Regions from separate parts of the Photobacterium sp. 2_MG-2023 genome, predicted to be linked through region 1. Evidence: riboswitches for the same ligand, from Rfam matches in the RefSeq annotation. Region 1 holds a riboswitch; the other holds the start of a gene.
What was found. A riboswitch is a leader RNA that binds a small molecule or an ion and turns the genes downstream of it on or off. The one in region 1 is predicted to bind thiamine pyrophosphate.
Positions count from the first base shown of each region.

Region 1 (4,416 bases):
TTTGAATGGCGACTGCCTGGCTGCTCTATGTGTCTGGCGATGAACAACGACCGCTTAGGTCCGGGTGAGCGCTGCGCTTCGACCAGTAACCGTAACTTTGAAGGCCGTCAGGGCCGCGATGGCCGCACCCATCTGGTCAGCCCGGCGATGGCCGCCGCCGCTGCCTGTGCCGGCCACTTCGTCGACATCCGCGAGCTGGACAAAGCCACCGTCGCCACCGCCTAATTTAAGAGGGAACAACCATGGCAGGAATCAAACAACACACAGGACTGGTGGTGCCGCTGGATGCCGCGAACGTCGACACTGACGCCATCATTCCAAAGCAGTTTTTGCAGAAAGTAAACCGTACCGGTTTCGGTAAGCACCTGTTTCACGACTGGCGCTTTCTTGATGACGCCGGCGAACAGCCTAATCCTGAGTTCGTTCTGAACCACCCGCGCTATCAGGGTGCCAGTATCCTGCTGGCCCGTGAAAACTTCGGCTGTGGTTCATCACGCGAGCACGCGCCCTGGGCGCTGGCTGACTACGGTATCAACATCATCATTGCGCCGAGCTTTGCCGATATTTTCTATGGCAACGCGATCAACAACCAGATGGTACCTGTGCGCCTGACAGATGCCGAAGTTGATGAGATCTTCCAGTTTGTCGACGCCAACCAGGGCGCCGAAGTGACAGTAGATCTGGTAAGCATGACGGTCAGCGCCAACGGCAAGTCCTACAGCTTCGAGATTGACGAGTTCCGCCGCCACTGCCTGCTGAACGGTCTGGACAACATCGGCCTGACCCTGCAGCACGAAGATAAAATCGCTGAATATGAAAGTAAGATCCCGGCCTTTCTGGCCTGATCTATACTGTCATTGCTGACTGGCTCAGACACCCTGCTCCGGCAGGGTGTTTTGTTAAGCGCCTGCACCGGAAAGAAACACCCTCTTGCTTCGGTCTGTTGAATATCAATCTTTTTACAGAGGTGTTCACATGTATCCGCTACGCCAAACCCTGACCGTCTTGATCCTGATGACATTGCTCAGCCTGTCTTCAGCGGCACTGGCCGCCCCCAAAGCCGATCTCTGGCCTTTGTGGCAAGCCAGCAACCCCAGCAATACCGCAAAAATTGACCACACTCTCTGGCAGGGCCTGCTCAACGACTACCTGCTGGTCGCCCCCAAACAGACCCGCTTTCGTTATGCCGCGGTCAGCCAGCAGGATAAAGCGGCTCTGGCACGCTATCTGAGTGAACTCGCCGCGCTGGATCCGCGCCGCTACAACCGCAATGAACAATTTGCCTACTGGGTAAACCTGTATAACGCTCTGACCGTCAGAGTGATTCTGGACAACTATCCGGTCAGCTCGATCACCAAACTCGGCGGCATATTCAACTTCGGTCCCTGGGATGAAAAACTGATCACTATCCGCGGACAAAAATTGTCGCTCAATGATATTGAACACAGGATCCTGCGCCCTATCTGGCAGGACGAGCGTATTCACTATGTGGTGAACTGTGCCAGCTTGGGCTGCCCGGATCTGCTCCCTGAGGTCATGCAGGCCGATAAGCTGAACGAGCAGCTGGATGAAGCTGCCAAGCGCTTTATCAACAGCGAAAAAGGGGTTGATGTGCGCGGCCAGAGTGTCCGTCTGTCGTCGATTTATGACTGGTATCAGAGTGATTTCGGTACTCTGGCTGAGCTGCAAAAGCATCTGAACACTTACCTCAGTCAGCCAGTGACGCTGGTATCGCCCAGTTACGATTACGACTGGCGGCTCAATGAGATCAAATAGCCTCGCCTGACAATTTAACTTGCAGCTCAGGAATCACAGCCAGCCGCAATTGTGGCTGGCAACCTGTGTCGGCCGCGTTTACAATGAGAGCCGTTCTCATGGGGAGCCTTAGGGCTGAGATCGTACTGCGTACGGGACCCATTGAACCTGAACCAGATCATGCTGGCGGAGGAATTGAGAAAAACTGAGAGACAAGAAAGCACACCTTTATCCCCGGTTCGTGCCTTTCCGGAAACCTTCCCTCTCACTCAACCCCGCGCCTTGAAGAAATCGGAATTCCCTGTCTTACAGGAACTCAGGAGCGCTTTGTGAAACACCTACTGTTAACCTTACCCCTGCTGGCTGCCGCCACGTCTGCCGCCGCCGCTCAACCGACCTTGACGGTTTACACCTACAGCTCTTTTACCGCAGATTGGGGACCGGGTCCGGCCATCGAAACCGAGTTTGAGAAAGAGTGCGGCTGCGATCTGCAGTTTGTCGCCCTGGACGATGGTGTATCCATCCTCAACCGTGTCCGTCTGGAAGGCAAAAGCAGCAAAGCCGACCTGCTGTTAGGGCTGGATAACAACCTGATGACGGAAGCCAAAAAAACCGGGCTGCTGACCACTCACCAGGTGGATACCGCGGCGGTCACTATTCCGGGCGGCTGGCAAGATGACACCTTTGTCCCTTTCGATTACGGTTACTTCGCTTTCATTTATGACAGCAAGAAACTGAATAACCCGCCAGACAGCCTGAAAGCGCTGGTTGAGCGCGACGATCTGACGATGATTTACCAGGATCCCCGCACCTCAACGCCGGGACAGGGTCTGATGCTGTGGGTGAAATCTGTCTATGGTGACCAAGCCGCCACTGCCTGGCAGCAACTGGCGAAAAAAACCGTGACTGTGACCAAAGGCTGGTCAGAGGCTTACAGCATGTTCCTTAACGGCGAAGCCGATCTGGTGCTCTCTTACACCACATCACCGGCCTACCACCTGATTGCCGAACAAGAAGACAAGTACAAAGCCGCCAACTTCAGCGAAGGCCACTATATGCAGGTGGAAGTTGCCGCTAAGCTCAAAAACAGCCGCAACAGTGAGCTGGCCGAGCAGTTTCTTAACTTCATCCTGACGCCGGGCTTCCAGTCACACATTCCAACGGGCAACTGGATGTATCCGGTCACCGGCCAGGAGCTGCCTGAAGGGTTCAGCAGCCTGACCTTGCCTGCCAAATCGCTGGAATTTTCCGCCGATGAAGTCGCGAAAGAGCGTAAAAGCTGGATTCGCGAGTGGCAGACGGCCCTGACCCAGTAATTCAACTGTAGTGCAATAGGACAGCTCTTGTTACTCTCCCGTTCCAGCCTGCCCGGCCTGTTAAGCGCCGGGCTGATACTGCTTGTGGTCGGCGGGGCGCTCAGCGCGCTGCTGAGTCAGGCCACCGAACTGCAACCGCTCAGCTTGTGGCAGGATCCTTACCTGCGTCATGTCACGGCCTTCAGCTTTCAACAGGCCCTGTTATCGACCCTGCTCAGTGTGATTCCGGCGATCCCTGTCGCTTACGCTCTGTCGCGGCGCCGTTTTCCGGGCCGGACTGTATTACTCAGGTTGTTTGCCATGACGGTGGTACTGCCGGTACTGGTGGCGGTGTTTGGTTTGCTGGCTATCTATGGCAACAGCGGTTTGCTGGCACAAGCACTGGCAAGGCTGGACATGACCCTGCCGTTCAGCATCTACGGTCTGAACGGCATTCTGCTCGCTCATGTCTTTCTCAACCTGCCGCTGGCGAGCCGGTTGCTGTTGCAAAGCCTGGAAAGTATTCCGGCCGAACAGCATCAGCTTGCGGCCCACCTGGGCATGAAAGGCTGGCCACTGTTCCGGCTGGTTGCCTGGCCGCGGCTGCATCAGCAACTGCCTCAGATCGCCGGGCTGGTGTTCATGCTGTGCTTTACCAGCTTTGCGGTGATTATGTCGCTGGGCGGCGGCCCGAAAGCCACCACGATAGAGCTGGCGATCTATCAGGCGCTGAGATACGACTTTGATTTAGCCGCTGGTGCCATGCTGGCGTTATGGCAGATGCTGCTGTGTTGCTCGCTGGTGCTGCTCGGCCAGCGCTTTGCCAGACCGCTGTCCACGCTCAGCGGCCGGGTTCGCCAGGGGCATCCGAATTATCTCGACAGTCGCACAGCAAGGGTATGGGACGGATGCTGGATTGGCTTAGTACTGCTGCTGGTACTGCCGCCTATGCTGGCAGTACTGAGCGCCGGGCTCAATGACCAGCTGCCACAGCTGCTGAGCACCCCCGCCCTGTGGCAGGCGATCAGCCATTCATTGCAAATCGCGCTGCTGGCCTGCCTGCTGGCACTGATCAGCGGTATCGCCATACTCTGTGCCAGCCGTTACTGGCGGCTGCAGCGCTACCGCCTCTCTGCCGACGGGCTGGAGCTGATCGGTACCATTATTCTGGTCACACCCGGGCTGGTGATCAGCACAGGTCTGTTTCTGCTGCTGCGCGAATTCACCGACGTCTTTGCCTCGGCCTTCTGGGTGGTAGTGGCCGTCAATGCCCTGATGGCACTGCCTTATGTCATCAAAACCCTGAGCCAGCCGATGTTGCATCTCGCGCAGCAATACAACCCGCTGTGCCAGAGTTTGGGCATGC
Region 1 covers NZ_JAUOQQ010000023.1:31,565-35,980, forward strand. Annotated here, with positions in the region: gene leuC (3-isopropylmalate dehydratase large subunit) at 1-225, shown strand, start outside; gene leuD (3-isopropylmalate dehydratase small subunit) at 243-845, shown strand; gene Q4491_RS16700 (DUF547 domain-containing protein) at 1,015-1,776, shown strand; TPP riboswitch at 1,866-1,968, shown strand; gene thiB (thiamine ABC transporter substrate binding subunit) at 2,097-3,071, shown strand; gene thiP (thiamine/thiamine pyrophosphate ABC transporter permease ThiP) at 3,120-4,416, shown strand, end outside.

Region 2 (4,416 bases), on a different contig from region 1:
ATTAAGGTCATTTCTTTTGCCTGAGCCTGGCTGGCAAAACTGGCAATGGCGAGCGCAATTGCACTTCGGGCAGGTAAGTTGGTCATTAATTTTTTCCTTATCTAATGCGAAATTTATTGTGACTGGCCATTCTCTGGCAGCCAGGGGATAGCGCGTTTAAGCAGGTAATCTGTCGCAAAATACAGCGACACAGAGAGCCCGGCTAAAATCAGCAAGGCGGCAAACATTTCATCAATCATCATGCGGGCGTTGGCTTGCAGCATCAGGTAGCCGAGTCCTTCGCTGGCGCCAACCCATTCACCGACAACAGCGCCAATGGGTGCAACCACCACGGCAACCCGTATACCCGATGCCAGGGCAGGCAGAGCCGCCGGCAGCCTGATATGCCACAACATTTGCCATGTTGTGGCATTCATTGTTTTCGCGAGATCTAAGTAGCCCTGAGGTGTGTGTCGCAAGCCGTCGTAACAACAAGTTGTAACCGGAAAGAAAATAATAATGGCCGCCATCACCACTTTGGATGCAATGCCATAGCCCAGCCAGAGCATAAGAATAGGGGCGATAGCAAAAACGGGAATGGCCTGACTGGCGATCAGCAGAGGTAACAGCCAGCGTTTAACCGGATTAAAAAGAAGCATCAATAGCGCGCAGACAAGACCAATGCCAAGCCCGAAAGCTAACCCCAGGATAATTTCGCTGATAGTGACACTGGCATGGCTGAGCAGAACATCATGGCGCTGAATTAATTTGCGAAATACGGCGAGCGGTTCAGGAAGAATAAAGCCGGGAAGCTGAAACAGGCTGACAATACCTTGCCAGAAACCGATCAGAAACACAGAGCTGATTGCCAGACGGCTCAGGGAATGATGAAAAAAGGGGCGGATATTCATCATTGCTACAGCAGGTTTCTCTGCGAGTTCTTTAGACATAGCGCTCACCCAGACCGGAAAGTTGCTCGATAATGGCCTGTTGTTTTACAGCCAACTCTGCATTGATTGCTCTCGGCGGTGTGCCTTCGGGAACGGACAAGCGCGTTAACCGGCCCGGTTTGCCTTGCATTAAAAAGAGGTGATGACCCAGCCTTAGTGCTTCCTGAGGGTCATGGGTAATAAGCAGCACAGTACGCTGAGCCAGCAACTCAGCGGCGAGATCCTGGAGTTTATATCTTGTCACGGCGTCCAGGGCGGAAAACGGCTCATCCATTAGAACCAGTGGCTTGTCCTGAATTAAGGTGCGTACAAGCGCGACGCGTTGTCGCATTCCCCCTGACAGTTGTGATGGACGGGCGTGCAGCTTTTCACCTAACCCGACCTGCTGGAGAAGCTGGATTGCACGCTCCTGCACGGCTTCACTGGCTTTACCTTGTTTAAGCCTGAAACTGAAGCAGACATTATCGAGTACATTTAACCAGGGCAGCAGCAGATCCTGTTGCGCCATATAGGCGACGCGATCACTCATACTCCGGGCATCCGATGTGAAGAGTTCGCCCTGCCATGCCACATCTTGAGGTAACAGATCGGCGAGAAGCCGCAGTAGTGTGGTTTTACCGCAGCCACTCCGCCCAAGAATACAATGCCATTCTCCGGCCTGAAGTGTTAAATCCAGTTGACTGAATAAAGGGGCAGTTTGACCTGAAAAAGACAATGTCAGCTGTTTTACCCTGACACCCAGGCAATGAGGCTGAGTGTCAGGTGAGGGCTTCGCTGTATTCATCATTTATTCCTTGACGGATGAAGTGCGTAGAAGTGATGGACTGGCCCATGTCCCTGACCAATGCTGAGCTGATCGGCATGGCACAGTGCTTGGGTTAGGTACTCTTTACCTTTATGGACGGCTTCAGAGAGGGGGCAGCCTTGTGCGAGGTAGGAGGCGATAGCGGCGGATAAAGTGCACCCTGTTCCATGGGTGTTTCGGGTCGCGATGCGCTTGGCTGAGATAGTGACGGTGTCACTGGTTGTGATCAAATAATCGGTACTGAATGAGTCCTGTTCCCAGTGTCCGCCTTTCAGCAATACAGCATTGCTGCTGATGGTTTTGAGCTGCTCGATAAGCAGTTCTTTATCGGTATGCTGCAGGGCTGATGTGTTGATATGCTGGCCTGTCGATCGGGTGAGTGTGACGGCTTCTGGGAGGTTGGGGGTTATCAGAGTGGCTAAAGGTATCAGTTCATTTTTCAGTGTGCTGATAGCGTCTTCTTCCAGTAAAAGATCCCCGCTGGTGGCCACCATGACAGGATCCAGAACGATAAATTCAGGCTGGTACTGGCGAAGTTTGTTTGCGACTGCCCGAATGATGCCAGCATCGCTCAGCATACCTATTTTGACGGCCCGGATGTCGAGATCACTGAAAACGGCATCCAATTGCTGTTCAACGAACGCTGGACTGACAGGAAAGATGCCGGATACACCCAGTGTATTTTGCGCCGTCAGCGCAGTAATGACGGAACAGGCATAGCCACCTGTTGCTGAAATCGCTTTAATGTCTGCCTGAATGCCCGCTCCGCCACCGCTGTCTGAACCGGCAATGGTCAGTGTAATTGGGGTACGTGCAGGATTATCTGACTGAGAAAGTTTGGTTATTGTGGACGTGTTCATCGGCATCCCTTGCTATCAAAATCTTCGCTTGATTACGCAGGGGTGACGAACAGTCGCCGGATTTCACTTCGCGAGCATCCTGGTCAGGATGAGAAGGTGACAGGCAATTCTGCTAGTTCCCTACGCCAGTATTAACTGGATCAGGTTCAACGGGTCCCACAGTGTGGTCTCAGCCTTACGGCTCCCCGACTAACGTATCTCTAAATCTGATGCGATGTGCTGAAGCTATACATTTAAGCACTTTTTCGCGCTGGTCATTCTAACCTTGTTGTTTCTCAGAAAGCAAAAGAATTACACCAATTTGATGACAAGTGAGTTGACCGATGCAAACTCAGCTAAGATTTCGTTGTAGATTATGTATATTGAAATCAGCTATAAAGGAGCAAAGCCAGTGAAAAAGCACCATCAAATCAATTATGTTGAATTTCCAGCCAGTCATATACCCAAGACAAAGGCATTTTTTGAGCGCGTTTTTGGCTGGTCATTCATGGATTATGGTGATGAATACGCCGCATTTTCAGAACAGGGGCTGGATGGGGGATTTTATGCCGCGCCATTGTCTTCTCAGGTTGAGAAAGGTGCCGCGCTGATTGTTATTTACAGCGATAATTTAGAAGCCACCGAACAGGCTGTGATCGCTGCGGGCGGGGTGATTGTGAAACCTGTTTTTTCTTTTCCGGGCGGCAGGCGTTTTCACTTCACTGAACCAAGCGGTAATGAACTGGCGGTATGGTCAGAATAAGATTAGAGCCAGATCGTCAGCATTAAAATGAAACAGAGCTCCCGAAGGAGCTCTGTGTGTCGGTTGTATGGTCTTAGTTAACCGTTGTTACCCGGCTGGTTCGCTGACCTGAAACGGTTCTCAGCTGGGCACCTGCCGCGACAGCGGGTGGGTTGAGATGGTCGTACGACTGCCAGCTCGTGCCTTGATCTGTAGAGTACTCAATAGTCAGACCCGGGAAAGTCGAATTAGCTTGAAGTACACCATTCTCAATAACACCGCCTGGAACCGGCAGGTTAAACGCGATACCAGCTTGCTCCAGTTTAGGCAGCACTTTCTGGCCCAGCAGGTTGGCGAAATGGTTGTAATCGGCGTTGCGTCCGGTTTCATCCAGTGCAATGCCTGCGTTGTCATTAGCTTCCCATGTCGCAGTGTGCCATGCGCGTTCAGCCAAACCCAGCACGCGAGGGAAGATCATTCCTTCAAACTGGTCTTCGGTACGGACTGTTTCGGCCCAGAGCGATCCCTGAAGGCCCAGAACATTCTCAGGCTTGAGCAGCTTTTTCACACCCGCCGAAGCAACCACTTCTGCTTTGGTGATTGGTGCACCGGCGCGAGTGAAGTCAGCATTGGCGAAGACGTCGTCAGGCATGAAACCAAAGGTTTTACGAGTGTCGGTAAAACGTGGTGCCCAGTAGTAGCCGCGCTCGTTTGGATCGGGCTCATACGGGTGGTCAAAGTACAGGTGTGTTGCATGGTTATAGACGACCTTATAGTCGTTATTGGCCAGATTATATGCGCGATCCGCGACACCCCATTCCCAGATATTCTGCCATGCGTTACCCCAAAGCTGGTTGTTTGCCATTTGTGAGCGAGGGTAAACCTGACCATCGTGCATCAGCCCGTCTTCCCAGCCAGCCATATCCAGACCATAGTTGGCAGTTATCACAGAAATACGTTCGACAAAGTAACGGCTCAGATCCGATACGCTGTTGACTCCATCAGTATTATTGGCAATGAAATCCTGACAGGCCGGGGAGTTAATCCATGCTCCTGCAATCTCGTCACCGCCGAAATGGAACGTTTTGAGTGGCTGAACTC
Region 2 covers NZ_JAUOQQ010000013.1:46,188-50,603, reverse strand. Annotated here, with positions in the region: gene Q4491_RS12165 (ABC transporter substrate-binding protein) at 1-86, opposite strand, end outside; gene Q4491_RS12160 (ABC transporter permease) at 114-893, opposite strand; gene Q4491_RS12155 (ABC transporter ATP-binding protein) at 922-1,713, opposite strand; gene thiD (bifunctional hydroxymethylpyrimidine kinase/phosphomethylpyrimidine kinase) at 1,713-2,594, opposite strand; TPP riboswitch at 2,695-2,792, opposite strand; gene Q4491_RS12145 (VOC family protein) at 2,986-3,336, shown strand; gene Q4491_RS12140 (family 20 glycosylhydrolase) at 3,410-4,416, opposite strand, start outside.
Region 2: another riboswitch for thiamine pyrophosphate. It lies ahead of thiD (bifunctional hydroxymethylpyrimidine kinase/phosphomethylpyrimidine kinase); the one in region 1 lies ahead of thiB (thiamine ABC transporter substrate binding subunit).